DNA from 4 places in the Mangrovibacillus sp. Mu-81 genome. Region 1 is predicted to be linked to each of the others. Evidence: riboswitches for the same ligand, from Rfam matches in the RefSeq annotation. Region 1 holds a riboswitch; each other region holds the start of a gene.

Region 1 (7,409 bases):
CACTTGAATAATGACTGCCTTGGCGCATTAAAGATGATGCCAAAAGCAGCTGCCGCGATGAAGCTTGTCATTAAATGCTCAAGGATTACCATTTCCAATTCTCCCTTCTGTTTAGATGGATTTGCGTCCCCCTCGTCTACAAGGCAGACGCTTATTAAAGAATCATAAATACAACTGCTATACCGGTGCCGATGGCAAATGCAGTCAGGAATGCCTCTGCTCCTTTGGAAAGCCCTGAGACAAGATGACCGGCCATCAGATCGCGCACCGCGTTTGTGATGAGAAGTCCAGGCACCAGCGGCATGACTGATCCAATGATGATCTTATCCAGTTCCTGTCCGGCTCCGACATAGACGAAACCAAAGGAAAGTATTCCGATGATGAAAGAAGCGAGAAACTCTGCAAAGAATTTGATGGGAACGAACCGATGTAAATAGATGACACTCATATATCCGGCACCCCCGGTAATAAATGCAGGTATGAAATCTTCCCATACCCCCAGAAACATGATGAGAAAACACCCGCTTGCAATGGAAGCAGCGAGGACTTGAACAAGGAACGGGTAGGAGTGATCCTCACCCTCCAATATCTCCAGTTCACTGTATGCTTCCTCAATCGTCAGTTGACCGGAACTGATTTTACGAGATATCCCATTGACCAGCGTCACTTTCTCAAGATCTGTCGAGCGCTCATTAATACGGATCAATTTCGTCTTTGTCGGTTCATCGGTTTCAATAGAAAAGATGATTCCTGTCGGAGTCACATAACTGTGCGACTCCTTTATCCCATAGGAAGCCGCGATCCGCATCATCGTATCCTCCACCCGATACGTCTCTGCACCGCTCTGCAGCATAATTTTACCGGCAAGCAGACAAACCTCCATTATATCGTACCTTCTTATCATTTTTGCTTCCAAAAGAATCTCTCCATACACCTGTCTTTTTTTGAATAGGTATAGTTTATCGGAAAAGCATCCTTATAAGCAATGAGGACTGTGAATTAATTTGGATTAGCGGATGTCTGGCCATTTTCGTGATCGGAAACGATCGATTTACTTGATAAAAAAATGAACCGAACCCCAGAGGGACCGGTTCACTTTCAATGCTATTATGAAGCTTTACGTTCCAGACTATCCACTGACACACCCTGTCTGATCAGACGAGGAGCGGTCGCAAGCAAGAAAATCAGAACAATGGAACACAACAAAGCCGATCCGAGCATCGTCACCCCGTTTGCAAAAAGCGAGAACAGAACTGGGGACATGCCGTCCGGTGCATACTCTTTAAAGAAGATGAAGCCTGCAATGAAATGCCAGAAATAGCGTGCTGCACTTCCGACAACCGTTGCTGCAACTACCCATATATATAGTTTGCGTTTCGTTTCCGCACGCAATGATTGCTGAATGCGGCGGAAAAAGAGACCTGCAAACCCAATGAAAGTGAACGCAATAAAGTATTCGATGATCATTTGAACAGGCGTGACGATCCAGGCGTTGCCAAGTGCAACCTGCAATACCCCCCAAACAAATCCAGCCAACAGACTTGCTTTAAAGCCTCTTCTGAATGCCAGGATGAAGATCGGCACCATCGAGAAGGAAATCGAAATGCTTGGAGAAAGATCGATAGACGGCAGCAAATCAAGAATGATTGCAAAGGCAGCCATTAACGAAGCCTCTATCAACACGACTAGACTTAAAGATTTCATAAAAAAATCTCCCCTTTATTTCCTAAACGAAACCATAAGGGAGAGACAGTAACGATAAACAGGCACAACAGCCTATCCATCGTCCACATTCCTACGCTAGTACTAACTAACAGGTTCGAAGGGTCAGAACAGGCAGTGCCGTTCACTCTCAGCATATCGCTCCCCTTGTGGTCACGTTTATTTAATTTGAATTCAATGAGTATTATACATTAATAGATAAAAGATTAAAAGATTTTGCGGACAGGAAAATGAAGAAATGAAATCAGGGACTTTCATTAAGTGGATCGTGCAGGATGATGACCGGCATTGATTTAGGGGCAACCATGAAACCATAGACTCTGCCGTCTTTATCCTTGTAAGCAACGGAATAATCTCCGAATTGCGGAGAAAACTCCACGTCCTGGTATTTCAGGTCGAGATGGTTGTACTTCAAGCCAACATATAATTTGGTGGCAATCCGCGCTGTCAGGTGCTGAACAATCGTCATCTGATTTGCTGCAATAAATAATAGAAGGGCTGCAATCGTCAAAATCACTTTATTCGCTCTGGACAACCTAAACATGATTCCTCTCCTTCCCCGGAAAAATAAATGTGAATATTGCGTATACTATTTATTATATACCTATTCATTGGGACATGACAAAAGAGCTACTTTTTTTCAGCAGCTCTTTTTCAGAAAGGTTCTATTGAATAGGCATATATCCTACACTCCAGTAGCCATCATCATCTTTGACCATTTGGAAACCCATTTTCCCTTCTCCGCCATTATCGAATCTTACATAACCGTGGATGTCATCCTTTTGAATGAACTCTCCTTCTTCAATTCCTTTATAAGTGTGCAAAACATTCTCCTTTGTATCAGGTGGAAATGACGCCTGCTCTTCTTTCGTCCATCCAATGTATTCAGGACGGTCTGTATACATTTCATAGAGAAGGTCCTGTCTTTTATCAAGCGAAGCCTGAACATAGATTTTAGCAATACTGACCGGGTCCATGTTTTTCAAGTGGGCTTCAGTTGGATCATCAGAGAATACTTGATATACTGCCCTTTCTTCATCGGTCAAGGAGAAGTCGGAGGAAACCGGCTGCTTGGAATCACTTGGTATTTCTGCACTTGAAGGTGGGGAGAACGGCATTAATCCATTAATCTTCCAGCCGTCAACATAGCTTAATGAAATATCGAAAATCTCTGTATCCTTCTCTCCATTTTCAACAGGTACTTCAAAGGTGACATAGGTGTTCCCTTTTGGATCGACAATCTTTACTGCTGCCGCATCCTGCCATAAATAACTTCCTGAAAAATTCTCATCCGGCTGTGCAAGCCGCCCGTCGATTTCTACAAAAGAGTGCATTTCCATTATCTGCTCAGCAACTTCTTTCGTGAATGTTTCCATCAAAAACCCCATGACTTTTTCTTGAGTATCAAAGTCTGCTTCTAAATAACGATATTGTTCATCATTATGTGCGAAGGTCCCGTCCATTTCCCCTCCTCCGCTGTTAACCACTACAGAATAATGGGCAAATGCCCGTCCCAGCAGCTGTACGGCCGATTCCTCATTCAGCTCTGCCTGCGGTGCTGCTTTATCCTCCGGCACAGGTTCCACTGTCTCTGGCTGCTCCTGCACACCTCGGCTGCTCAATGATCGATCATCATCACTCATAAGATATTCAATGGCAAAATAACCACCGATCAATACAAGCAAAATCGTTACAACATTCGGGACCCATCCCCTGAATGATCGTTTGTCTTTCATTTTCTCCTGAAACAGCTTATTTTTCAGTTCATCTTTATATGCTTTCCTTCCATTGAGTCCGGGTCTGTTTTTTAAGGGCTGAAGAAATTGATCATCTGATTTTCCGCTCATGTATAACCCCTCCTTCACCTAAGCTGCCTAGCTGTTCTTTCAATAATTTAACCGCTCGATGATAAGCCACTTTCACTTTTGATTCTTTCCAATTCAAAATGTCAGCCGTTTCTTTGACGGAATACTCTTTCAGTCCCCTCAGGATGACAACATTTCTGTAATCCGGCTTTAACGTAAAGAGTGCCCTTTGTATCACCTCCCACTCTTCTTTCCCTTCAATGAGTTGTTGAGGATTGCCCTCCTCGCTTCTCATTACATCTGCTATTGTTTCAGGAAGTAAGGATATCCATTTCCGTTTCCGGTAGTGATCGATCGCAGTCCTTTTCGCTATGGAAATGATCCATGTTTTAACGGAAGATTTATGATTAAAAAGAGGGTAGCTTTTAAACACTCTGATGAATGCTTCCTGCGTCAGATCCTCTGCTTCGTTTTGGCTGTTCGTGAAAAACAATAGATACTGATAGACGTCTTGAAAGTACTTTTCATAAAGCAGTTCTAATTGACCCGGGTCTTCTCTCAATGCCTTCCCCCCTTTTACTGTATATATTAGTCGATTCCATGGTGAAATTGGTTTCATTTTCCTTATTTTTTATTTTTCAGCACAAAAATAGAGCCGCCTGTAAGGAAGCCCCTTGGTACATAATGATTCCATCCTGTTTCAACCCTTTAAACAAATGTTTAACTTCATCAACCCTTGCTGCATCAGGCTTCCAGAATCTTAAACAAACGTTTGTTTAAGATTCGAACATAGTTGCCAGCCTGGACAGACCATGGTTTAATTCATCAATCGGAACGAATCGTGCTTTTCTCAACATTTCCTTTCCTTCAATAAATACAATCAGCACGGGCACCGTAAAGATCGAGTACTCTCCGGCGATTTCAGGTATTGCCTCTGCATCGGCATGAATGGACACAATCCCGGGGTATCCCTTCAACACCTCTTCAACCTGCGGCAATAAAGCATGACAAACCGAACAATTTGGTCTTGAGATATATAAAAGGACCATTCTTTCGGTTTCTACAGTGTATTTAATGGATTCCAAAGTATGAAATTCTTTCATTTCTCTGCCCTTCCTTTCCTGCATGAACTGATTATCGTTATGTATTCCCTTTTTGCCATTCATAAATCCTGTTTTAGCCGGCAATGTTTAGTATCAACATAAGCCGGGAAAAGAAAGATTGTAGTACAAAAGATATTGGAGGAGATTCATATGAAACCGACTGTTAAAGAATTCTATAATGATAATGAATTAATTTCAGAAGTGGAAAAATTATCTTCTCAAGGTATAGACAAAAAGAATCTTTATGTATTATCGCACGATGATGACCGCACGGAACGAGTAGCCGATAATGCAAATGCAAATGAAATCGGTGCGAAGGAAACGGGCATCGGTACGGCACTGGGAAACATGATTCTCAGCAAAGGCGACGAATTGCGCAATCAATTACAGGAGATGGGCTTTTCTAAAGAGGAAGCCGATCAGTACGAGGAAAAGCTGGATGAAGGCAAAATATTATTACTGGTTCAGAACTAGTATTTAGCAAAAGCTGCGAAGTTGAATCAAACAGATATAAAGGATGATCCGAATCACCGGGTCACCCTTTTTTATTTTCAAAAATATAGACCACTCCATTATGCGGTCTCTTAAATGACGGGCCGGAAAATCCGCGCCTGATCAATGCCTTCCTCATAAACATCATCACCCCGCCGTGTCCGACAATCAACACGTCCTCACCTTCTGAAATGACTCTATCTGCGATTATGTCTATTTTCTCCAGCACCTCCCGCTTACTTCCAGACTGAGATGGATGATTGAACCACCATGCCAGCCGGATGGCAAGTAAATGAATGAACAAAGGAATTCTCATTGGGGGTGGAAAGAGCGGTGACAGCGGAATTTCCCTTAATTCATCCAGAAAGAAAATGTCACCATCGTACACTCTTTGCGCAGTCACTCGAGCTCTCTGCATACTGCTGGAATAACACGCTTTCCATTCAATGCCGCCAAGGTCGACCTCGTTTTCCTCCACATCAGAAGCTTCATACTCTTCTACCCATTGCATTAATTCCTCAGAGGACACGATCGAATTCGGATAGCCTCTCTTCACTTTAAAATGACGGACAAGTCCAATTTTCATAGCTTACTCCTTTAGGTCTGTTAATAGGTTATCTATGTACATTCTATAGTTTTCCAGGTTTTTCCTTTGTTTTAGGAAATGGACCGTGGATTGATTTCATAGTAGATTGCCGCTGACAGTTTAGAATCTTTCTTTCAATTTGGACACTAAATAAGAGGCATGCACCTCAACCCATGCATGCCTCTTGAAAATTCCAACTCCTATCCCAAAGAAACATCCAGAATCATCATGACCACGAAGCCGGCCATCAGACCAAGGGTTGCAAGGTCTGTACTTCCGGAGGATTGTGATTCGGGTATGAGTTCTTCAACGACGACAAAAATCATTGCTCCCGCAGCGAATGCAAGCGCATATGGCAGGATCGGCTGAACCAGGATGACGGCTGCTGCTCCTGCGACGGCTGCAATCGGCTCCACGATTGCGGAGATCTGACCGTAATTGAATGCCCTTGCCTTTGACATCCCTTCTCCCCGAAGCGGAACGGACAGTGCCGCTCCTTCAGGCATATTCTGAATGCCGATTCCGATCGCAAGACCCACTGCCCCGGCGACCGTCGCATCTCCAATACCCAAAGCTGCTGCTCCGAAGGCTACGCCGATCGCCAGTCCTTCAGGAATATTGTGTAGGGTGATGGCCAAAAAGAGCAATGTGGATTTTTTAAACTTTGTCGGAGGCCCTTCCGCTTTATCCTGGGCATTACCAAGATGAAGATGGGGAACGACAAAGTCCAAGAGCCGGATAAACAAGCCGCCAAGCAAAAAGCCGATTGCGGGGGCAAGCCATGGAATCTGTCCGTTCTGCTCACTGAACTCGATCGACGGTGCCAGCAGTGACCAGAACGACGCCGCAATCATCACTCCTGCCGCGAACCCGAGCATCATGTTCATCGTATGCTTCTCAATTTTTGTAAAAAAGAAAACCGTTGCGGCACCAAGCGCAGTCAATCCCCATGTCAAAGTCCCGCCTAACAGCGCCTGGACAGTCGGATTCAATGCTGTAAACCAATCCATCATACACCCACTCCTCCCATCATTTTTCTTATACGTCTATATTGCACTCGGGAAACTTTCTTTGTCAAAGGAAATGTTTAAGCGCAAACCCAAATGCCTGCTCTTCTATATATATGACATCCGCCCAATATTGTGCCTATTACCTTTCTCTAACTTCAAAGAAAAAGAGCTAAGCACCCTGATCAGCATGCTCAGCTCTTTTACCCAATTCCTCTAATCTTTAAATGAACATTTCCAAACAGTGAAATTCACAATCAAAAGAAGGACTAAATAAACATAAACTCCATAATCAAACTTCAATGATAAGACATGTACACCGAGAAATGCCCCGATGATAATATAAAACGGCAGCACCTTCCATCCATCACTTTGCTTCACTCCATCAAAACTTTCTGAGAAAGGCAGGCCATCACTTAATAATTTATAGCAAACGACTGTATAAATGAACGCACTGATAAGCACAATGATAAGCCCGGGAAGTACTTTCATGCCAAAAATGAAAATGAAGCATACTGCCATCACCAAATATAATGGAATGAATAGTTTAGCAAGAAATGCTTTCAGGGTGCCTTTATGAATCGGGGCTTGCTCTTCGACAGGTGCAACCTTATAAATCCAAGATCCTTTATATTTCCCTGAATACCCAAGTTGCATGACGACTGTCGGGATGACGATCAAACTCGCATAAATG
Region 2 (7,409 bases), on a different contig from region 1:
CCTCTTCCCGTTGCCTGAAAAACCCTTAGCTTCCATCGCAACAGCTACTCGATGAGCTCTCCTGATGCTTTGTGCCAGAAGCGGGAGTGCGTAATTCCTGAATGTAAAAAACAAACCTCTGATCCCCTTCTTGTTTCCCCCCCCCCTTATTTTCAGTGCAAATCGTATAGTCACGAATTCTTCGGCAATAATCGGAAGCATACGGAAACCTGCCATGAAGCTGTATGCATATTTAGGTTTCAGCCTAAGCTGCTGCATCAGAGAATAAAAAAGCAGTACCGGCCTGGTAGAAAGTGTGAATAACAACCCAAGCACTCCAAAAATAAACGCCCTGAATCCGATGTGTACTCCTCGATAAAAGCTTTCCTCCGAGATTTGAATGATGCCCCACTTCACCCAGATGACATCTCCCTTCCCAAAGAGAATCATTGAAACCGCAGTCGATGCAAACACGAGGATAAAGGGGAGCAAAAGCAGGGTTTTCACTTTCACGCTATGTCCAGAGCTAAGCCAGAACAGCAAAAGGGAGAAAGCGGTCAAGTACACTAACAGATTCAATTGATGGATGGTCAGGATTACGATAAACAGGAGAACCATGATGATCAATTTGAAGCTCGGATTAATGTAATGCATCCAGGTCTGCTTTGACACAACTTCCATCCTCAAATAATCCCCTCCCTCTCATCAATCATTTCCTCACACAACTCATCTTTCAGTAAATGACCATCTTGAATCGTCCATATTCTGTTTGAAAAAGTACGGGCAATGTGTTGATCATGGGTCACCAGCAAAATGGCAGAACCTTGAAGCTGCAGTTCCTTCAGCATCTCGAGTAAACGGAACGTATTCGAAGCATCTTGTCCGAATGTAGGCTCATCCAGTAATATGATATCCTGACTCTTCATGATCGAAGCTGCCACACTCAGCCGCCTTTTTTGTCCCATGGATAATTGATAAGGATGCTGATGTTGATGATCGACGAGGTTAAACCGTTTTAACACTTCGTTGACTTTCAAGCTCACCGTTTCTCCGCTTATTTCTTTCCTCTTCAAGCTGTAAGCTACTTCTTCATAGACGGAATGAGTGACAAATTGAAACTCAGGATTCTGAAAAACGAACGTGCATCCTTCAGGCGTTTTCTTTCTGTCAATCCTCCTCCCGAAAAGTTCGTATCTTCCCGTCGTGTTGATAAATTGCATCAAACCATGAAGCAGGGTGGACTTTCCGGCACCATTTTTGCCAAGGATCGTGATCCATTCACCTTTCCTCACTGAAGCGTTATCAACGGTTATTTTGGGTCTTTTCTGCAGATATCCTTTAAATTCTTCGATTTCGAGAATCTTTTCACCATGTGACTCATCTTGTTGCGATGAACGTGAAGCAATGTACTCACGCCAAGCACCCGGATACCACACTCCGTGGTCCTTTAGAGTTTGTTTGTAGGATCGCAATATCTCTTCTTTTCGACCATCTGCAATGATTTCACCATACTTATCGAATAGGATGATCCGGTCTACCAGATCCAGTACGTGATCTAACTTGTGCTCGACGATTACCACTGTTTTATCCGTACCGACAGCCTTGAGCGTTTCCCATATATCCATTGATCCATTCTCATCCACCAATGCAGTCGGCTCATCAAGAAAAAGTACATCGGGTTCAAGAGCAAGAACAGCAGCAATGGCGAGTCTTTGTTTCATCCCTCCTGACAGCTGCTGTATGCTCGTATGTACTTCCTTCAGTTCTAACCCGACTTTCTTCAGCAGTTCCTGAATTCTTTCATTCATCTGTTCTCTGGGAACATTCAGGTTTTCAAGTACAAATGCAATCTCTTCATCCACATACGGCATACAGAACTGGGCATCAGGATCTTGAAAAACATATCCCCAGGAAGATGGCCGTGAAATGGAGGATACTTTCATCGGAACTTCATATGCATTCGGTATCAGTCCCGCCATTACATTGAGCAGTGTAGACTTCCCGCACCCTGAAGGACCAAGCAGCAAAACCTTTTCACCTTTATCGATCGAAAGTGAAAGATCCTTGAATATGAATTCCGATTCACCTGGAAATTTCAATCTCAGCTTATCAATCTTCATTCCATTCACACCTGTCTATCTAGAGCTTCATAGTCTTCTTGGGCTGCCGGTCTGACAAGGTTAGTCACTCCAGTCCGTTCCAACGCTTTCACCAGATAGAATGCCCCTGCTCCTGCAATCAGTACTGAACCAAGTAATCTCGCGCCCAGAAACAGGAGCAGATTCCAAGTGGCGAGGTCGCCAATGTATCCTTTGAACATATCCATCATGATCGAACCAAATGCAGACATAATGGCGGCAAGACTTACAATTGGGAGGCTGTATCGTTTGTATCTTGTCGCAAAGAATATCGCTTCCGCAAATAGTCCCTGCACAATACCAAACAGAAGGACCTCAAGCCCCCATTCCGAGCCCATCAGAAACTCTCCCGATGAAGCTGCGATCTCGGCCAGCAGCGCAGCACCAGGCTTGCGGATGATCAGGAAAGCCACCGTAGCCGCCATAAACCACATACCGTAAATAAGCTGATCAGCATGAAGTCCGAACGGTTTCATCATGCTGTATACCGGACCCCAAACCTTATAAATGACTCCAAACCCGATTGAAATGACGACAGTGACCAGAATGTCAGTCAGTTTTAACTTCATCATTCATCTCACCGGCTTTCCTGTGATTTTTTTAAATAAATGATTCTCAAAAGGCCATTTTTCAAGGGAATATGCCATCTCCCAAAATTGAAGCTCATATATGCTGCTTAATGTAAAAAGCTCTTTCATCCTTGCCTTCTCATCGTCGCCTGCTTTCTCTGCGATCTCATCCAATCGATTAATTTGTTCTTTCACCAATTCCCCGAACCACTCTCCGCCGTAAGCGCTGATCCATTCACGGTAAATCGGTTCATCCGGCGAACACAACTTCAAGTGCTCACCGACTTCATGGTAGAGCCAATAGCATGGTAAAATGGCTGCTATAATATCTCCGAATCCCCCGAATTGAGCTGCACGGTACATATGGGAGGTGTAGGCATAAGCGGTTGGAGACGGCTGAAACAGATCCTTTTCTTCTTCTGTGATACCGAGCCGGATTGAAAAGCTTTCATGCAGCGATAATTCGGCTTCATTCGTACCTTGTGCGTGGGCAGCCATTCTGGACGTCGTATGTAAGTCTGGTGCAACAGCTGCACCAAACGCCTGCATCCTCGAAAAATGCGATAAATAGTAGGCATCCTGGAGCACGTAATAACGAAATTTCTCGAGCGGGAGTGTACCGTCACCTATCCCTTTAACAAACGGATGATTAAAGCTCGCTTCCCAAATTTCGTTCACATCTTCCCGCAACTTCTTTGAAAATGTCATCATTTCTCTCTCCTTTTCCCGACGACCCAACAACGGGGAATAGAAAAAGCCACTTTCCATTACGCAAATAGCGAACAGAAAGTGGCTTGAAAAGGCAATACATGAAAAAGTGTATATGGTCTCTTCAAACACCACTTCCCTACGCTGGTCCCAACCAGATCAGGTTCAAAGGGTCTTAAAGTTACACTTTAATCTCAGCCTTTTCAAAAGGCACCCCTAGTGGATCGTCATTTATAATTTTTGATTTCGTTGTTATCGTATCATGTAATTTTATCTTGTCAAGCTTTATTTGAACCAGCCTTTTTCTTTTGAGTGAGTGATCGCTTCGATCCGATTCTTCACTTCAAGTTTGTCCAGAATCGTTGAAATATAGTTTCGGACAGTACCTGTTTTGAGCTGGAGTTCATCTGCGATTTCTTTTGTGTTTTTTCCATCTGCGACTAGTTCAAGAACTTCTTTTTCCCGATCTGTCAAAGGATTTTCTTCACTGTACATATCATCCATCAGTTCAGGGGCATAGATTCTTTTCCCTTCCATCACAAGCCGGATTGAGCTTGCCAGCTCTTCACTCGGGCTGTCCTTTAACAAATAGCCTTTGACCCCCGCTTTTAAAGCCCGTTGAAAATAACCTGAACGCGCAAAGGTAGTAAGGATAATGACTTTGCATCCTTCCCCTTTCAATTCTTCAGCCGCCTCGAGACCTGTCTTCTCGGGCATTTCGATATCCATTATACAAATATCGGGATGGAGACTGCGGACTAATGAGATGGCTTCTTCCCCATTACCTGCCTTTCCGACGACCTCCAGATCATCCTCTAAATCAAGCAGGGAGCCTAATGCTCCCAACATCATTCTTTGATCCTCTGCAATCACAATGCGAATCACTTCATTCCCTCCCTGTCGATCTGTTTGATAACCTTAGGAACTCTCATGATCAAAGAGGTACCATGATCAGATATGATTTCAAGCGTCCCATTGACAAAATCAAGGCGTTCTTCCATGCCTCGCAGTCCGCTTCCTTTAGATAAATCTTGATCTTTCTGAACACCTATGCCATCATCCTTCACTTTGATTGTTAACTCGTTATCATGTTCCTCAACGGTAATCTCACATGTAGTGGCCCCGCTGTGCTTTACGACGTTTGTGACCGCTTCTTTTAAGCACATGCTTAATATGTTTTCAAGAAAGAGTGAGGTATCCGGTATATTGGACGTGTCATCTATTATCAGTTCGATTTCTGCTGCTGCAAGAATTTGCTTGATCCTTACAATTTCGTCTTCTAAACGGATTCCCCTCATTTGGGAGACCATCGTCCGCACCTCTGACAATGCGGTTCTGGCAGTTTGCTGCACATCTTTCAACTCCGTTTTAGCTTGTTCCGGGTCTTTATAGACCAACTTTCTCGCCAAGTCACTTTTCAACCCGATAAGAGACAGCTTTTGACCTAATGTATCATGCAAGTCACGTGCGATACGCTGTCTTTCTTCTTGTTTGACAAGTTCTGAGATTCTTTTATTCGCATCTTCCAGCTTTTCTTCCAGCCAACCTTGTTTGTTCCGATTGTAAATATTAAATGGAAGCAGGATGACACTGATCCAAATGATCAAGATAAACGGTATTTGAGAAAGGAATAAATCTTCCTGCTCTACAAACTTATAATTGATCGAGGCGGTTGTGAGCACCAGGTGGATGATATACAGCGTCAAGAACGCAATCCGGTTTTTTATATTACCGTTGTAGTAAGCAATGTAAAAAGCGAAATAAATAAAATTAAACTGAATTGTCATCGTGATGGATATGGCGATTAAAATGGATGTCCATAAATAAACCGGCCACTCTCTGGAAAGGAAGGCAAGCCTCAAAAAGATGAAAAACAAAATGGTCAGCGTGATCCCTACAATAATTTCAATCGTTGATGAAGATTGAAAGATAAAGTAAAAAGGGAGAATGCTGATGATACTCCATATATAAGGCGAAATGCCAGAGCTTTTTTGAATTTTAATGAATTTATTAGGCAATTGCACGATCAAACCCTCTTTTTATGTAAAAAGTTTTGATATTTTATCAGTTACTAAACTTATGATAAAAAGCGTATACCGTACACTATCATGTCACAGTTTACACATTTTATTGAATTTATCCGATTAGTACTTCCTGTTCTGGATGGCGATTTGTTTCAACATCAGTTCATGGGATTTTTTGATGATATCTGTCAAAACATCACCCTTGTATATTCTGCCTATTTTCGTCTTTTCCTGATAATATTCTACAATTTCATCTAATTGCTGAGCTGTTTCTTTTTCAATCCTCACATTCAACTGAATCCTATTGCCGGTACTCATATACTGTTACACCCTCCAAGTTTCAAGTGCTAGCGCATGCTAGCATTATTCTATCTCGATTATATCACGCTCTATCAATATGGTATATACCTTTAAGGACAAGAGTTTAGTTCAGAAATACAGACTTAAAAAGCATCCTGTCTATATGAGGATGCTTACAATGGCTTAGCTGATAATGTATTCCTTACAATACTGCAGGATAAGGGATTCTTCATCCTCTTCCAATTCAAAATCAAGAATCGATTCCGTATTCCTTTCGATGATCTGATGCTGTACAACTCGTGAATCACTCTGATCCTGAACGTAAATTGCCTTAATATACAGTCCATTTTCCGAGTAAAGTTCATCCTCTTCAGGGACTTCTATCGAGAGCAGGACTTCATAGCGGTTTCCGCTCAAAATACCTGTGGGATCTTTAAGTTCTTCAACTGTATGACTAGTAATAATCATGTATCTGATAACTTCCTTTCGCTTTACCTATCACTCAATTATACACAGGATCATACCAAATGAAAACTGCCATCGTCTTTCCCCATCTCTTCTTAATTAATGGGCAACTCCCCTGAAATTCGATATAATGTGGGGATAGAAAAGTTAAGGAGCGACTACAATGAATAATAAAGAAATAGAAGACAAGATCATTTCCAACTACCAGAAAGATGAGAATATGATGATTCTCGTTTTTGCACAATGGTGTGTGAACAAGGACCTTGACCCTGCCGAAATCTATAAAAAGGCATACCCTCAACAAGGGACCAATCCAGCTCTTCAACAGGGAATCGATTTGACCGTACCAAAAGAAGAATCAGAAGAAATCCCCGACTCCACCTTATTAGGGGTACTCTCCCTATTCGGCAATACGGACCTTGCGATTGTCGTATCTGAAGCAATAAAGAAAGAAGCAAATAAAAAACGATGACCTGCCGGCAAAAGAGGCTGGGACAAAACAAAAAAACAACTGCCTAAAGGTGAACATTATCAGTGTTGACCCTGAATACCCCTAATGATCTCCGTGCAAGACTTCGCTTTCCGCGGGTAGCCCGTGAGCCTCCTTTAAATTCGAGAAGTAATTGTCCAGCTGCAGGGCTTAGAGGCACATGTCATAAGTCGAACCGGCCAAGAAGGCAAAGAGCGCCTTTCAGGCCAGTTCGTCTTATGCCACACGCCTCTGAGCAAAGCCCTTCCGCTTTTCTAATAAGCTACTTTTCCCGCAGGAGTCTTCGTCTTGCACTCCAATCAACCGCTCGAACAAGCTATATACTAAATAGACATTTGTACAAAGCTAATAAAAACCCGAACTTACTTGAACTTAGAGTTCAAATTAGTTCGGGTTTTATTCAGACTAAAACACTTTTGTCCCAGCCTCTTCACTTATTTTTTCTCTGTCACTTTTTCTATCATCCCAAATAGATACACATAAATAATCATAATGACATCCTTGAGAGTTAGATCCTCGCTGAATGATGGAATGTCATTGATGGCAATGTTCACATCCCACAAACCATCATCGCCGTTAAACAGAAGATTATACCCTTTATCACCCTGCAGCGTATGTTCAAGATAAATGTCCATCTCACTTCGGAATTTCTTTTGCAGCTTCAATCCGAACATTGCCTCGTAATGACCGAATACATCATCAATTTCAATCGAAAGTCCATCGATCCCGATCGTAC
Region 3 (7,409 bases), on a different contig from region 1:
TTGGTTATATACCTTCTCGGCTTCATCTTCCGAATGGTACACTGCCAGATCATCTGAAAGTGGATAATATGTTTCATAGAGGAACAGGGCCAATTCTTCGGGGTTTTCAGGATTTTTCACAACAGCCGCTTCCTGAACATTCGCGACGCTTTGAGTATGAGGATTACGGTAAATGACATAAACCACATCTCCCGCGTTAAACGGGATGTTCTGATTGCTCACATCCATATTCTTCACCTTCTCATTTCTTTTATTTTCAAGGTATCCAGCTTCTTTCATTTTTTGTCAGAAGGTGATGAATTATGATGGTAAAAGATGTTTTATGCCGCACGAGAAGTACTATGCAAAATAGGATAATTCTTCAAAGATTTCCTTTTTCCACGATAAGAATTCTTCAGACAAAAGGATATCCTGTTGTCTGGGACGTGGAAACGGAACCGTAAATTCCCGCTGCACTCTTGCAGGCTTGTTGGATAATACAATGATACGATCCGATAGAAACAGGGCTTCATCGATATTATGTGTAACGAATAAGACGGAACTCCGATCTTCTTCCCAAATGGACAACAGCCATTTCTGCATATCAAGACGTGTAAATTCATCCAGTGCTGAAAATGGTTCATCCAGACAAAGGAATGATTGCGGACTCACCAATGCACGAATGAATGCAGCACGCTGCTTCATCCCCCCCGACAATTGGGAGGGATATGCCTGCTCATATCCTTCCAAGCCGGTACGCTCAATCATTCGCATTGCCTTCTTCCTGTCTGTTTTTCCGGACAGTTCCTGACCTAACAGCACATTTTCAATCACCGTACGCCACGGTAATAGAGAGGGGCTTTGGGGCATATAGGCAATTGAGCCCTGCTTTCCGGTAATCGATAGTCCGTTTAATTTGATCTCCCCTTTATCTGGGGCAAACAGTCCCCCTATCAGATGAAACAACGTACTCTTCCCGCTGCCCGATGGACCCAGAATCGTAACAAATTCACCTTCATCCACACTGAAGGAAAGATGATCCAAGATCATCTCCCCATCAAATGATTTCGAAAGATTATTAATCGATAGTGATGTCATCTTTATTTCCACTCCTTCCGATTCCACTTAACCACCGTCCTTTCCAGTAAGACGATTATGCAAAAAAAGAGTAAACTGAGTATCATAATCATGAAAATAGCCACAAAAACCCGATCTGTCCGAAACGAAGAAGAAGCAAGGGTCATATAAACCCCTATCCCTTTTTGTGCACCAAGCCATTCAGAAATAACAGCACCCATCACACTGTAGGTCGACGAAATCTTGAGTCCAGAGAAAACCGACGGCAGGGCGTGCGGCCACTCCACCTTTCGGAAAAGCTGCATTTTAGTTGCTCCAGCCATTTTCATATAGTGAATGTACTCTTCATTTGTCTGTCTGAATCCATCCATTGCCGAAACTGATACCGGGAAGAAGCAGACTAAAGTAATCACGATGACCTTAGGCAAGAGTCCGAATCCGAACCATACGACGAGCAGCGGGGCAAGGACGATGATCGGGATATTCTGAGACAGTATCAAGAGTGGATAGAGGGCCTGTTTCACTTTTGGCAATAGATGTAAGATCAGAGCAGTTGCCAGTCCTATCATGGAGCCAATAATAAATCCGCATACACTTAGGAGGATTGTTGATGTAAGGTGTCCGCTGAACGCATTCCACGAATGTATTCCTTCTTTCACGATTTCAACGGGAGACGGGATCAACCATGAAGGGATGGAGAGAAATGCGGTTGCAACCTGCCATGAAACGAAAAAAAGGATGAGGACCAAGACAGGTCTCCATCCTTTGCGAATAACCGTTGTCATTTATATTTCCCCGTCAGATCGTCCATATGGATCCCGTCAGGCTGATAAAGGACTTTTATTTGAGAAATGACATTTTTACTGCCCATTTCAATCATCCGCTCATTCATTCGCCGGATGATATCGAAGAGATGCTCCAAATTCCCCTCCATCGTCGTTTCCAGCGGATGTACCTCATATTTGATTCCTGAATCCTGAATGATTGAAATTGCTTCATCAACATATGGGATGACATCTTCCCCATTTTTGGTCTTGGGAATGATTTGAATACTTACAAGTGATTCGCCCATTTTTCTCACCTCTATTTTGGTAAAAAGTCGTTTGTGAACGCTTTTTTACTTTCTAGTTTTTTGTCCAATAATTGATTTTCATACATCCAGTCTGCGTAGTTCTCCCAAACCTCCAGCTTCTGCTCTCCCCACCGATCTGCATCATCCTGATATCTTGGGGCAAGCCACTTTTGACTCTTCATCACTAACTCTTTATCCAAATCGGGCTCAGCATCAAGAAGGATTTGAGCTGCTTCCTCTGGTTGATCAATGGCTAGTTCGTACCCTTTCGAAGCAGCCGCAAGGAAAGCTTGGACGGTATCAGGATCATTTTCAATCATTTTTTCATTCGTGGTCAGGACAGGAGTATAATAATCAAGCTTTTCTGAGTAATCTTTTACATATAACATATTCAGCTCTTCACCGCGAAGCTCTGCTTCAATACCAGTCCACCCATAGAAGATCCATGCAAAGTCCACATCTCTTTTCACTGCTGTAAAAAAATCTGTATCGCCAATATTAACAAAATTGACTTTTTCAACATCAGCGTCCTGCTGATTCATTATGGAGCCCATGACTGCTTTTTCAACAGGGGAACCCCATCCTCCATATTTTTTTCCTTCAAAATCTGTTGGAGAGGTAATACCTTTTTCCTTCGGAGATGCAAATCCTGATGTATTATGCTGGATGACAGCAGCAATTGATACAATCGGGACATCCTTCACGCGTGCCTGTGTCACGCCTTCCTGATAGCCAACTCCAAATTCGGCTTTTCCTGATGCCACCAGCTGATCAGCCCCGGCCTCTCCGGGCTTAAGGATTTCAACCTCAAGTCCTTTGTCTTTAAAATAGCCTTTTGCTTTTGCCACATAAAGTCCGGTATGATTCGTGTTCGGTGTCCAATCCAGGACGACCGAGACCTTCTTCAACTCATCTTGCTCTTCTTTCGATTCACCACCGCCGCATGCTGTCAGTACCATTACTGCGAAAATAAGGACGATTAATTTCTTCATTCCCGTTCCTCCTCCTGATGTATAAGCTAACGTTTAATTTTTCACATTTAGACCGAAAAAATGTGAAATAAAAAAACGCCCCGGGCTTAGCCCAGGACGCATTATTAAATCATCATCGATGTTTAAGAATATGTTTCCTACGCTGGTATCAGCCAGTTCAGGTTCCAAGGGTCAGTATCTGAATGGATACACTCTCAACCGGCAGCACCGGTCCCCCTACATTTCCAGATATGTAATTAGATAAACGTTATTTACACTTTTACTTTGCCATAGAAAGCGTAACAATTCAACAGTTATTGAACAAATCTCCTAAAGATCCGTCAATGACTTCATAAATTCCTTCCTGCCTGATAAGTTACCGATCATTCTCTTTATACTGGAAGCTTCCGTAACGAATCCTCGGGAGGAGTAAAAAAGTGTATATTGGAGAAGGAAAACCATGCACAACGGATATAAAGAAAGGATTTCTTTCTCATCAACTATCTGCCTCCATGAATATCCTTTGAGAAACCGATTTATTTTGTTAAAAAGGTCACCTGTTCTCCCTTCAGTATACATATTTCTTAACAGGACCGTAATGAAATAACCAACGTCTGCAATACGGGGCGATCGTCTGATCCGTTCCAAATCCACCAACCCGATGATCTTATTTTCACCCCATACAAAATTGCCCAGATGAACATCGCTATGTATAAGCTGATGCGGCAATTGGGCATATAACGCTTCTGCAGGGATGAGCTGCGTGTACACCTTCACAGCCCATTCATTCAATTCTGAATGATCTATAGAGAGCCAGTCTTTCATATGTTCAAAAACATCCCATACAGCTATATGATCCTTTACAGGGTATGTCAACAAGCCTTGATGAAGGCTTCCCAGATATTGACCAAGTAAAAAGCATTGATCGAGTGTGATCGTGTTAAGATGTTGAAATGAAACACCATTTAAAGACGCATATAGCGAATAGTAAGAATCATCCTTGACGATGAAAGGAACCCCATTTTTTGTCAGCAACGGAGTTTCTGCAAGCAGGCCGTTCTCCACTATGTATTGAGAAATCCGGAATTCTTCCCAGCGTTCAAAATTGCAGGTTTGTTTCCTTCGCTTTAAATAATAGGTGCAGTTTCCGGCGGACACCTTCAAGGCGTTTGTATGACGGCTGAGAATATGGGCATTTTCAAGACCCCAGTCCGATAAAAGGGTTATCATTTTATATTCCTTCCCCCGCATAGTAAGATACACTTTAGTATGACTGATTAAGCAGACACCATACAAATTAAGAAAAGAGGTTGTAGATATGGAACGAATCACAATAAGTAAAGATTTATCCTTCTCCCGCATCATTCATGGTTTATGGAGGCTTTCCGAGTGGAACCAATCGAAGGAAGAGACATTGTCACTGATTCAATATAATCTGGCTCAGGGTATCACCACATTCGATCATGCCGATATCTATGGGTCTTACACATGCGAAGACATTTTCGGAGATGCTCTTTCGCTTGCCCCCTCCCTTAGAGAAAAGATGGAGATTGTCACGAAATGCGGCATCGTTCTTCCATCACCAAATCGCCCTCAGCACCGAACACATCATTACAATACAAGTAAAAAACACATTTTGTCTTCAGTGGAGCAATCGTTAAAAAATTTACGTACTGACTACATCGATGTATTGCTCATTCACCGTCCCGATCCATTTATGAATGGTGAAGAGGTCGCAGAAGCATTTACGCAGTTAAAAGAGGAAGGAAAAGTCCTTCATTTCGGGGTTTCAAATTTCAAGGACCATCAATGGAATATGCTTCAATCCCATCTGCCATACCCCTTGGTGACGAACCAGATTGAATTATCAGCTTATAATCTTGAAAATATTGAAGACGGAACCCTGAATCTCTGTCAGGAAAACAGGATTGCACCCATGGCCTGGTCACCGCTTGCTGGCGGTAATATTTTCACTTCTCAGGACGATAAAGCTGTACGCCTCCGTACAACGCTTGAAAAAATCCAGGGAGAAATCGGCGCTGAAGGAATCGATTCCGTACTTTATGCATGGCTGTTGAATCATCCCGCCAGTATTATGCCGATTGTAGGCTCTGGTAAAAAAGACCGAATTCAAACGGCCATTGATTCTCAATCATTAACATTGAATCATGATCAATGGTTTGAAATACTGCACAGTTCGATGGGACATGAAGTTCCTTAAAGATCAATGTCAGGATGAATCCACTAAAAAAGACGATCCCGCTTAGAGGCTCGTCTTTTTTAGCTTATTAAATCAGTATTGCTCACATAATATTCGATGTAAACTTCCTGAAGTTCAGTCATCGACAACTCATAAAGCTGTTTGCCGAAATATTTATATACACCTATTCTCAACAGCTGTTGAATGTAAAAGTCTTTTTTCATTTCTGGTGAATTCTCAATCGTTGATTTACTTTCTTGGTGCAGCATTTTTTATCCCTCCAATTTGGGATATACCCCAAAACAGGATGATGTTAAACCATTTCCCGCTTCATTTCCAGTATGCGGAAAATACAACATAGTCAATTCGGTCCTTTCTCCTGATAGAAATGGGTTCGGAACACTTATCAATACAAAAAAAGCCCAGGTGGACGCACCTGGGCAATTCATTTTAATTCTGCTGAAGCTGCTTTTTCTTGTCTCGCTTAATGAAGAAATCAAGACCAACCCAGAAAACGACTGAACCGATTGCAAAGTAAGCAATGGCAAAATAAATATCTTCCGTTTTCCATTCAAGACTTGGAATCAACAAGCCCAAGACACCTGAAACTACATAATAAACACCGATCAATTGCAAATACAGTTTCTTTGGTGTTTCAATATTTTCCAGATAGCCCTTTCCTGCTTTGCCAAAGAAAATAGCTATTCCTCTTAAAATAATATAAGCAGAAAAGGCCATGATAATAGCTACAACAAACTCCTGATTAAAAACGTCTGCCATAATCGTTCTCCTTTCCGACTATCACTTGCTCTATCATCCATCGATGTCATCATTGAGCGAACGCTGATTATTAACGATATACTCAAATGGTATCGCCTTTTTAACATCATTTGGAAGTGGATATGAAATGTCGATACTTTAAAAGGATATACTCAAAACGGTTCATTTTCAAGTAATATCTTTCTCTTTTGCTTGAACTTCATATTTCAGTATCAAGTCGTCACTTGTGAGCCAGGTGCGTTGGATGGGGATTTACAGCGGAATAAGTGAAAAAACACAGGGTTCAGAAAATCTGGACCCTGTGCTTAATAAACTATCATCTCAAGTCACCAGGAAATGATGTGACGTCCACTCCCCAGATGGGACCCATGAAGAAATAGATCAGCAGGGTGATGAGCACGATACTTATAAGATTAATCCAAAGGCCGGCCTTGATCATGTCCCCCATTTTGATATAGCCTGAGCCGAAAACGACGGCATTTGGAGGAGTGGCAACTGGCAGCATGAACGCACATGAAGCGGCAAGCCCGGCAGCGACCATCAGGCTGTAAGGATGTACCCCCAATGCAGCTGCAAGAGCAGCCATTATCGGGAACATCATGGTAGCAGTAGCCGTATTCGAAGTAATTTCCGTCAAAAAGATCACAAAGGTCGTTACCGCGACGAGAATAATGATGAACGGCACTCCTTCAAGAACGGTTAACTGCTTACCGATCCATTCTGCAAGCCCTGTATCTTTGAACCCTTTAGCAATTGCAAGCCCTCCTCCGAACAAGAGCAGTATCCCCCAAGGCAGTTTGACAGCATCTTCCCACTTTAAAAGGCGGGTTTCCCTTCTCCCGGGAAGGATAAATAAAACAATAGCTCCTGTAATGGCTATAATTGTATCATCGAGAGAAGGAAGCCATTGATTAAGCAAGAATGAACGTGAAATCCAGCAGAATGCTGTGGTGATAAATACAGTAAGAACAAGCTTCTCTTCAAATGTAATCCTTCCGAGAGAGCGGCTCTCTTTCTCCACGATTTCTCTTCCACCAGGAAGTTCCTTTATTTTTAATGGAAATGCAACCTTTATTAAGTACCACCACGTCGTAAATAAAAGGATGACGGCAATCGGCACACCAAAGAGCATCCATTTTGCAAATGAAAAATCAATTCCATAGATTTGTTCCACAACAGCTGCAAAAATGGTATTAGGCGGAGTTCCGATCAGTGTCCCAAGACCACCGATCGAGGCACTATACGCAATCCCGAGCATAATGACTTTACTGAAATGCCCGGTACGCACAGCCCCCTCTCGATCTAAACTTTGATTCACCTGATAAATGAC
Region 4 (7,409 bases), on a different contig from region 1:
ATCCCAATTACCTCACTTTGTTGGTGAAACATGGATAATGTATGCGATGGTGGCTGCTGCTTTAGCAATTATTTATATCTTGCCTCGCTTTACTAAAGCTGTTCCATCACCTTTAGTTGCAATTATTGCAGTGACAATATTTGCTGTAATGACTGGAAGTGGTGTTCGCACGGTGGGAGATATGGGTGATTTGACTCAGGCATTACCTCTCTTCTTAATTCCGGATATCCCGTTTAACTTTGAAACATTGCAAATCATCTTCCCATATTCTCTTTCAATAGCAATCGTTGGTCTTGTCGAGTCATTGCTTACTGCTTCTATTGTAGATGATATGACGGACACGACGAGTGATAAGAATAAAGAAGCTAAGGGACAAGGGATTGCCAATATTGTATCAGGATTTTTCGGCGGTATGGCTGGATGTGCAATGATCGGACAATCTGTAATCAATGTTAAGTCTGGTGGCAGAGGAAGGCTTTCAGCGTTTGTGGCCGGAACCTTCTTGATGATTCTGATTCTTCTACTGAATGACTTCTTGGTACAAATTCCGATGGCAGCTTTAGTGGGTGTCATGATTATGGTATCTATCGGTACATTTGACTGGGGATCTGTTAAAAGTCTTCATAAAACACCTATCACTGATACGATGGTTATGCTTGCTACAGTCATTACTGTCTTATTCACGCATGACTTATCAAAAGGTGTCCTGGTGGGTATCATCTTGAGTGCTGTATTCTTTGCCTCTAAAATCTCAAAAGTCAAAATTACGACAATGGCGTCAGAACAAACTCATAAGAAAGTATACCGGGTATCCGGACAGCTTTTCTTTGCATCTGTCACTGAGTTTGTTGAGAGTTTTGATTTTACAGAAGACGTAAAAGAAGTTACATTGGATTTGACGAATACTCATTTATGGGATGATTCTGCTGTAGGTGCGATTGATAAAATCGTGCTGAAATACCACCAGAACGGTGTTAAGGTAAACTTGACTGGACTAAACGCAGAAAGCAATAAATTAATGGATAAACTGGCTATTCATAATAAGCCGGGTGGTCTTGATAAAGTTGTAAATCATTAATAGATCAAAAAAACCAGCAGAGATAATTCTCTGCTGGTTTTTTAAAAGATTAATAGATTCCTACTGCATCAAATGAAAGATTTACTGCATTCACTTCAGTGGATCCGCTTCCATAAAGGTCTGTTGCCGCCTGGACAGCAGCTGCCCTGGCCTGGCTGAAAGTAGAAGAAGAAGTGAGGTAAACAGTATTCATGCGATAGTAGATGTCACCAAGCTTCTCACGTCCGATACCTTGTACGGACACTCCGTAGAAAGTTCCACCTTCACTAAGAAGATAAGCTTGCTTGTTGATGATTCCCGAGTTGATATGAACTCCTCCATTATCCTGGCTTCCTGTGTAACGTACAGAGTAGTGATCCGGATCGCCATATTTGCTCGGGTCGCTCATGGACCTGAGGGCATCTCCGCTTGTACCAGGCGTGTAGATATCTTCTCCAATTTCAAAGTCAGGGTTGATACCTTTTTCATATTCCACAAGTGTTCCGAAGATATCAGAAATTGCTTCATTCAAGGCACCTGATTCGTTCTGGTAGACCAGGTCTGAGGAGAAGTTGGTAACGGCATGTGTCAGTTCATGCGCGACAACATCTATCCCGCCGGAAAGCGGTGCGAATGTAGTTCCGTCCCCATCACCGTAAACCATTTGTGAACCGTTCCAGAATGCATTGTTGTAACCGCTGCTGTAATGGACGGAAGATACAAGTTCAGCTCCATTGTTGTCATAAGAATTCCGATTGAATTTTTCTTTATAAAAATCATATGTTTCACCAGCATAGTGATGTGCATCTACAGCAGCCGCATCGTAGGAAGCATTCAATACATTATCGCTATCCTTCCAAAGTGTTCCTGGCAGGAAAAATTGAGGGAAGAACGTTCGGTTATTCATATTATATGTGTAGATTCCTCCTCCTCTCGTATTATCCTGAAGATAATAGGATCCATTGGATAGAGTAGTGTTCAGTGACTTAGTGTCACCAAGCACACCTTTGCCTGTACCTACTTGATTAGTTCCGTTTACTTCGTGCATGTCATTATATTTATTGAGGACTTCACCGGTTTTGGTGTCAATGAAGTAATTCCAATTGCCCGGTTCGGGCTGAAGGAAATTCAAGTTAATGAAGTAAGCGTATTTGGCAGAATCACCATCAGTATAAATAACAAGTTCTGGCTTTACCTTTTTCTCCAGGATAGGGTCGAGCCCTAAATCCTTTTTAGCGATTTTAAGTGCTTTATTCGCATTCACTTTTTTGCCTGCCTTTAAGCTTTTCTTATCTAAGTCGGCAACGACAGTACCTGAGAAGGCCTGAATGACACCATCTTCTTTTACTACAGCTGATTGAGTGGACCCCCAGACAGGGACACCTTTATACATTTGCTGAAAGCGGACGACTGTGAGCCCCAGTTCGTCCTTTTCCACGGATAAAACCTTGAATTGTTCATTTGCCTCTTCGGCAGACAACTTAAATGTTTTCCGGTTATTTTCCAAATAAGAAAGTACAATGGATTCAGCCTTTCCTTTAGATGGAGCAGAAAGGGCTCCTTTAACAAACTCCGGTGTCCCTGCTTTTTGGTTCCATTGAATAGTTGATTGTGGTTGTGCAGCCGCATTACCGGTTCCAATCATCCCCGTCAACAAACCAACCGACAAACCAATACCTGCTAACTTTTTCTTCTTCACATGATCTCCTCCTGTTTTTATTTCTAAAAATTCTGTCAATAAAATCGTATCATTCTATCGAGTCTCTGGGTATTGAGAAAAACAGGGTCTATATGAGTAGAAAAAATAGAGTATATTCGAAGAGAATCAGGAAAATTTTCATGAAATAGAGGCATAATCGGCAAAAGAAAATTCAGGGTTTAAACTGGATAAATATGTAAAAATTGATAGAAGGGAATAATCTAATAGGGAGTGGTCAGATTGACGAATGATTTTTACTGTGATGAAGTATTGAGTGGAAAGACTGAAGTGAAGATTGTTTTTGAAACTAAAAATACATTGTTCTATTAACATACCACTCTTATTGGGGTACCGTCAGGAAAATGCGGATTGACAACGCTAAGTCCATTTTCAAGACGATCCCCCGTTTTTTACAACGCTAAGAAATTTTCAGTAGTCTTAGAGATCTAATGAGACGACTTTCTCTGGATTAAAATGGTAAGTTAATATGTTCCAGCCTAAGGTGAGATATGAAGTAATAAGTCTTCATTAAAACTACCTGTCCGTTTTTGATATTCAACTGCTTTAGTTAGATGAAAAGTGTACCAGATACTGAGGTAGTATTAGGGCAGGGTAGCTTTACACTGCTAATAGTATAAAACAATTACCTTATTACACTTGATACAAGTTTCATAATATTGATTCCCTTTAAAATGATGATCACAATTTTGTTGAATCTCTTTTAAGCTTTTTTCCAAAAAAGCAAGGTGAGTTTTTAATTGATTGATCTCCTCTTCAATTATTTGGATCTTCAACGTAAACCTCCTAACAGCAAGAGTTATTGATATAGTTTACCACCAGATTCCTTAAACTCTTCAGCTTTTTCCTTCATTCCTTTTTCTATTGCTTCTTTTGTATCAAGCTTTTTTTCTTTCGCGTAGTTACGAATATCTTGAGAGATCCTCATGCTACAAAATTTCGGTCCACACATTGAGCAAAAATGTGCTGTTTTTGCACCTTCTGCAGGTAACGTCTCATCATGATATTCTAAAGCGCGTTCAGGATCCAATGATAAATTAAACTGATCTCTCCAACGGAATTCGAAACGAGCTTTAGATAAGGCATCATCTCTTTTGTGTGCTCCTGGATGGCCTTTCGCTAAATCAGCAGCATGTGCAGCTATTTTATAAGTTATTACACCTTCACGTACATCATCCCGGTTTGGTAATCCTAAATGTTCTTTTGGTGTTACATAACAAAGCATAGCCGTACCAAACCAACCAATCATGGCTGCACCAATCGCAGATGTAATATGATCATAGCCAGGAGCTATGTCAGTTGTAAGTGGCCCTAGAGTGTAGAAAGGAGCTTCCTTACAAACCTCAAGTTGTTTATCCATGTTTTCTTTAATAAGGTGCATAGGTACGTGGCCTGGACCTTCAACCATTACCTGTACATCATGCTTCCAAGCAATTTGTGTTAGTTCTCCAAGAGTTTCTAATTCCGCAAATTGTGCTTCATCATTGGCATCGGCAATTGAACCGGGACGCAGACCATCCCCTAAAGAGAATGCAACATCATAAGTTTTCATAATCTCACAGATTTCTTCAAAATGAGTATATAAAAAGCTTTCTTTGTGGTGGTGAAGACACCATTGTGACATAATAGAGCCGCCTCGGGATACAATACCTGTTAAACGTTTTGCTGTTAACGGAACATATCGCAAAAGAACACCAGCATGAATTGTGAAGTAATCTACGCCTTGCTCGGCTTGCTCAATCAAAGTATCACGGTAAACCTCCCATGTAAGGTCTTCGGCAACTCCATTAACTTTTTCAAGTGCTTGATAGATAGGAACGGTTCCTACAGGAACAGCTGAATTGCGAATAATCCATTCCCTTGTTGTATGAATGTTTTTCCCTGTTGATAGGTCCATAATATTATCAGCACCCCAACGTGTGGCCCAAGTCATTTTTTCGACTTCTTCTTCGATGGAGGATGAAACAGCAGAATTCCCAATATTTGCGTTGATTTTAACATGGAAATTACGTCCTATGATCATTGGCTCTGCCTCAGGATGATTGATATTAGAAGGAATAATTGCTCGTCCTCTTGCAACTTCTTCACGCACAAATTCAGATTTCATATTTTCCCTTAATGCGATAAATTCCATCTCGGGAGTGATGATGCCCATTCTTGCATAATGAAGCTGTGTGACATTTCTCCCTTTTTTTGCACGTAATGGTTTACGCTTTAGACCAGGGAACACATTATGATTAGCACGAGGATCATTTTCATCCCTATATCCATTGTCTTCAGCCTTAATTTCTCTTCCTTCATATTCCTCAACATCCCCTCGTTCATGAATCCATGTGCTTCGAAAAGGAGGAAGACCTTTTGTAATATCAACTGAATAATTAGAATCCGTATATGGTCCGCTTGTATCATAGACACGAAATGGCGGATTTTCTTCTTCACCAAAGGCACCAGTTGTAGGACTTAGTTCAATTTCACGCATTGGTACCTTGATATCGGGTCTTGAGCCTTCAACATAAACTTTTTTACTACCTGAAAAACTAGACATGATGGAAATTTTTTTTTCGTTTAATGAAGTTGTTGACATAGAATAAATCTCTCCCTTTTTAAAATTAAAGGACGGGATCTAGAACAATAAAAGAGGATTAAAGAAATGAATTAAATAAAAAAAGCCGAATCCAAAAAGGATGGACCGGCTTTTGTATGTAGAAGTTTATTCAATACATGATTATTTTTTCTAACTTCCCCACGCTAGTATGATCTAGATCAGGTCCAAAGGGTCAAGAAACTTTAACGTGTTTCTCTCTCAGCCCAACTTATTGGACTCCCCTAGTTATTTCTATTTAATTTGGTTTTAGTATACATGAGTCTTAAGTAAAATAAAAGGAACATTAAAAAAAATATAAAAAACGATCTTTTAAAAGGGAACTTTATCCCGAATAGTGGACATTTTAGAAATTTCCTATTCTGGATACAGTTCATTATTTAAGAAGTTGGTATTTTTATTTGGTTTCCTTAATCCGAATTTCTCTTATTACAGAGTAAATATTGTAGCCATCCCTAAGAAACACTTCCCATCTTTAACTACAATGGAAGAAGGAGGTCAATCTGCTTTCAATGACTTGATGGACACTGTCGGAACAGTTGCAGGGAAGGCCGAAAAGAAATATGGGGCATGCAGAGTGATCACGAATGCAGGAGTATCAGGATTCGAAGCATCTTCATAATGCTTCAGGTGAGATTATAAAATAAAAAAATCCCTCACAGCCTGATTGGCAGGAGGGATTTTCCAAATTCAGATCAGTATCTTACCGCATCATATGAATTGATTCTGCCATGTTGAGTGTAAGTACCAGTTCCACTTACATAATCGGCAGTCTGTTCGATTGCCTGGCGGATTTGGCTATTGCTGCGTCCCTGACTTGCAAGAAGCCCCGCTAATCCTGCAACGTGCGGGGAAGCCATTGATGTCCCTGACATGTACGCGTATCCGTTATTTGGTACGGTTGCAGCAATGTCAACACCCGGGGCAGACACATCTACCCATGAACCGTAATTTGAGAATGAAGCTCTGCGATCAGAACTGTCCACGGCACCTACTGCAATTACATTTGAATATGAAGCCGGTTCAAATGTAGTTGAGACCCCGTCATTTCCAGCTGCAGCAATGACTACACTTCCTTTGTTCCATGCATAGTTAACCGCATTTTCCAATGTAGTCGTTGAGCAATCACAACCCAGGGAAAGATTGATGACCTCCGCACCCTGGTCGGCCGCATAACGTATACCATCAGCAATGTCTGTTAATGAACCGTTCCCACTTGCATCCAGGACCCGGACTGCAAGAATTCTAGTATTGGGAGCCATTCCAGCAATTCCTGTACTGTTATTTGTTTCAGCAGCAGCAGTACCTGCTACATGTGTACCATGGCCATTCAGATCCATCGGGTAGTAATCATTGTCGACAAAGTCATAACCGCGGATGGTTTTACCGTCAAGATCGGGGTGATTATAATCCACTCCCGTATCAAGTACTGCTATTTCCTGGCCGCTGCTGCCTTTGGTGTAATCCCAGGCATAATTGGTGTAAGTGTTTTGGGGACCGTATTGATAGCCTTGATAATAGTAGTCATTCGGAGTCCAGGTAGAAGCAAGTTTATAGTTGGGTTCAGCGTATTCTACATTAGGATTTTTATTTAAAGCTTTGACCGCAGCCTCCACATTCCCGACCTTAAGGACTTTGTAAGGTGACTTGACTGCATCTGTGTCTTGAATTTCTGTGGCATTCATATTTTTAAGTGCGCTGCCTTTTAATGATTTTGATGCTGAATCTTTAAACTTTACAATCACTTCACCTTTAACATACTCATTTTTTTCAAGACTTTTACTTACGGCTGGTTTTTTTGCAGCATTATCGAGAGGGTTTGAATCTTTTGCGAATGCGCTTCCGCCAAAGCTTGGAAAGATGGCGAGTGAAGCAGCTAATGATAGAGCGGCAATCTTTTTAAATTTCATAATCGTATTCCTCCATTTTCTTTTTTTAGAGTGGACTCAAAACGGTAACGACAAATTTCTGAAATGAATTAATACCCTTTCGTTTTCCCCCTTTCGAATAATAGATGGGAGATGCTGATGAAG

What was found. Region 1 has a riboswitch for thiamine pyrophosphate ahead of thiT (energy-coupled thiamine transporter ThiT). Riboswitches for the same ligand answer to the same signal wherever they lie in the genome.
Region 2: it holds a riboswitch for thiamine pyrophosphate, as region 1 does, so the genes downstream of both, tenA (thiaminase II) here and thiT (energy-coupled thiamine transporter ThiT) in region 1, are expected to answer to the same signal.
Region 3: it holds a riboswitch for thiamine pyrophosphate, as region 1 does, so the genes downstream of both, V6B33_RS21485 (ABC transporter substrate-binding protein) here and thiT (energy-coupled thiamine transporter ThiT) in region 1, are expected to answer to the same signal.
Region 4: it holds a riboswitch for thiamine pyrophosphate, as region 1 does, so the genes downstream of both, thiC (phosphomethylpyrimidine synthase ThiC) here and thiT (energy-coupled thiamine transporter ThiT) in region 1, are expected to answer to the same signal.

Annotation. Positions count from the first base shown of each region.
Region 1 covers NZ_JBAJHU010000006.1:75,631-83,039, reverse strand. Annotated here, with positions in the region: gene V6B33_RS13790 (threonine/serine exporter family protein) at 1-92, opposite strand, end outside; gene V6B33_RS13785 (threonine/serine exporter family protein) at 155-904, opposite strand; gene thiT (energy-coupled thiamine transporter ThiT) at 1,108-1,704, opposite strand; TPP riboswitch at 1,776-1,880, opposite strand; gene V6B33_RS13775 (hypothetical protein) at 1,967-2,266, opposite strand; gene V6B33_RS13770 (DL-endopeptidase inhibitor IseA family protein) at 2,388-3,569, opposite strand; gene V6B33_RS13765 (RNA polymerase sigma factor) at 3,550-4,089, opposite strand; gene V6B33_RS13760 (thioredoxin family protein) at 4,304-4,630, opposite strand; gene V6B33_RS13755 (general stress protein) at 4,781-5,104, shown strand; gene V6B33_RS13750 (histidine phosphatase family protein) at 5,166-5,708, opposite strand; gene V6B33_RS13745 (ZIP family metal transporter) at 5,909-6,721, opposite strand; gene V6B33_RS13740 (hypothetical protein) at 6,932-7,409, opposite strand, start outside.
Region 2 covers NZ_JBAJHU010000007.1:86,185-93,593, forward strand. Annotated here, with positions in the region: gene V6B33_RS14855 (energy-coupling factor transporter transmembrane component T family protein) at 1-666, opposite strand, end outside; gene V6B33_RS14860 (ABC transporter ATP-binding protein) at 663-2,099, opposite strand; gene V6B33_RS14865 (ECF transporter S component) at 2,105-2,689, opposite strand; gene tenA (thiaminase II) at 2,690-3,394, opposite strand; TPP riboswitch at 3,514-3,622, opposite strand; gene V6B33_RS14875 (response regulator transcription factor) at 3,680-4,279, opposite strand; gene V6B33_RS14880 (sensor histidine kinase) at 4,276-5,412, opposite strand; gene V6B33_RS14885 (hypothetical protein) at 5,539-5,736, opposite strand; gene V6B33_RS14890 (DUF6509 family protein) at 5,902-6,186, opposite strand; gene V6B33_RS14895 (hypothetical protein) at 6,347-6,655, shown strand; gene V6B33_RS14900 (branched-chain amino acid aminotransferase) at 7,108-7,409, opposite strand, start outside.
Region 3 covers NZ_JBAJHU010000020.1:21,834-29,242, forward strand. Annotated here, with positions in the region: gene V6B33_RS21465 (transcriptional regulator SplA domain-containing protein) at 1-228, opposite strand, end outside; gene V6B33_RS21470 (ABC transporter ATP-binding protein) at 340-1,077, opposite strand; gene V6B33_RS21475 (ABC transporter permease) at 1,080-1,841, opposite strand; gene V6B33_RS21480 (thiamine-binding protein) at 1,838-2,128, opposite strand; gene V6B33_RS21485 (ABC transporter substrate-binding protein) at 2,140-3,120, opposite strand; TPP riboswitch at 3,238-3,348, opposite strand; gene V6B33_RS21490 (phosphotransferase enzyme family protein) at 3,430-4,329, opposite strand; gene V6B33_RS21495 (aldo/keto reductase) at 4,418-5,320, shown strand; gene V6B33_RS21500 (Fur-regulated basic protein FbpA) at 5,380-5,568, opposite strand; gene V6B33_RS21505 (hypothetical protein) at 5,750-6,079, opposite strand; gene V6B33_RS21510 (SLC13 family permease) at 6,396-7,409, opposite strand, start outside.
Region 4 covers NZ_JBAJHU010000003.1:652,154-659,562, forward strand. Annotated here, with positions in the region: gene V6B33_RS10330 (SulP family inorganic anion transporter) at 1-1,078, shown strand, start outside; gene V6B33_RS10335 (M4 family metallopeptidase) at 1,128-2,756, opposite strand; gene V6B33_RS10345 (serine protease) at 3,383-3,550, opposite strand; gene thiC (phosphomethylpyrimidine synthase ThiC) at 3,574-5,358, opposite strand; TPP riboswitch at 5,498-5,612, opposite strand; gene V6B33_RS10355 (hypothetical protein) at 5,714-5,998, shown strand; gene V6B33_RS10360 (S8 family peptidase) at 6,072-7,286, opposite strand.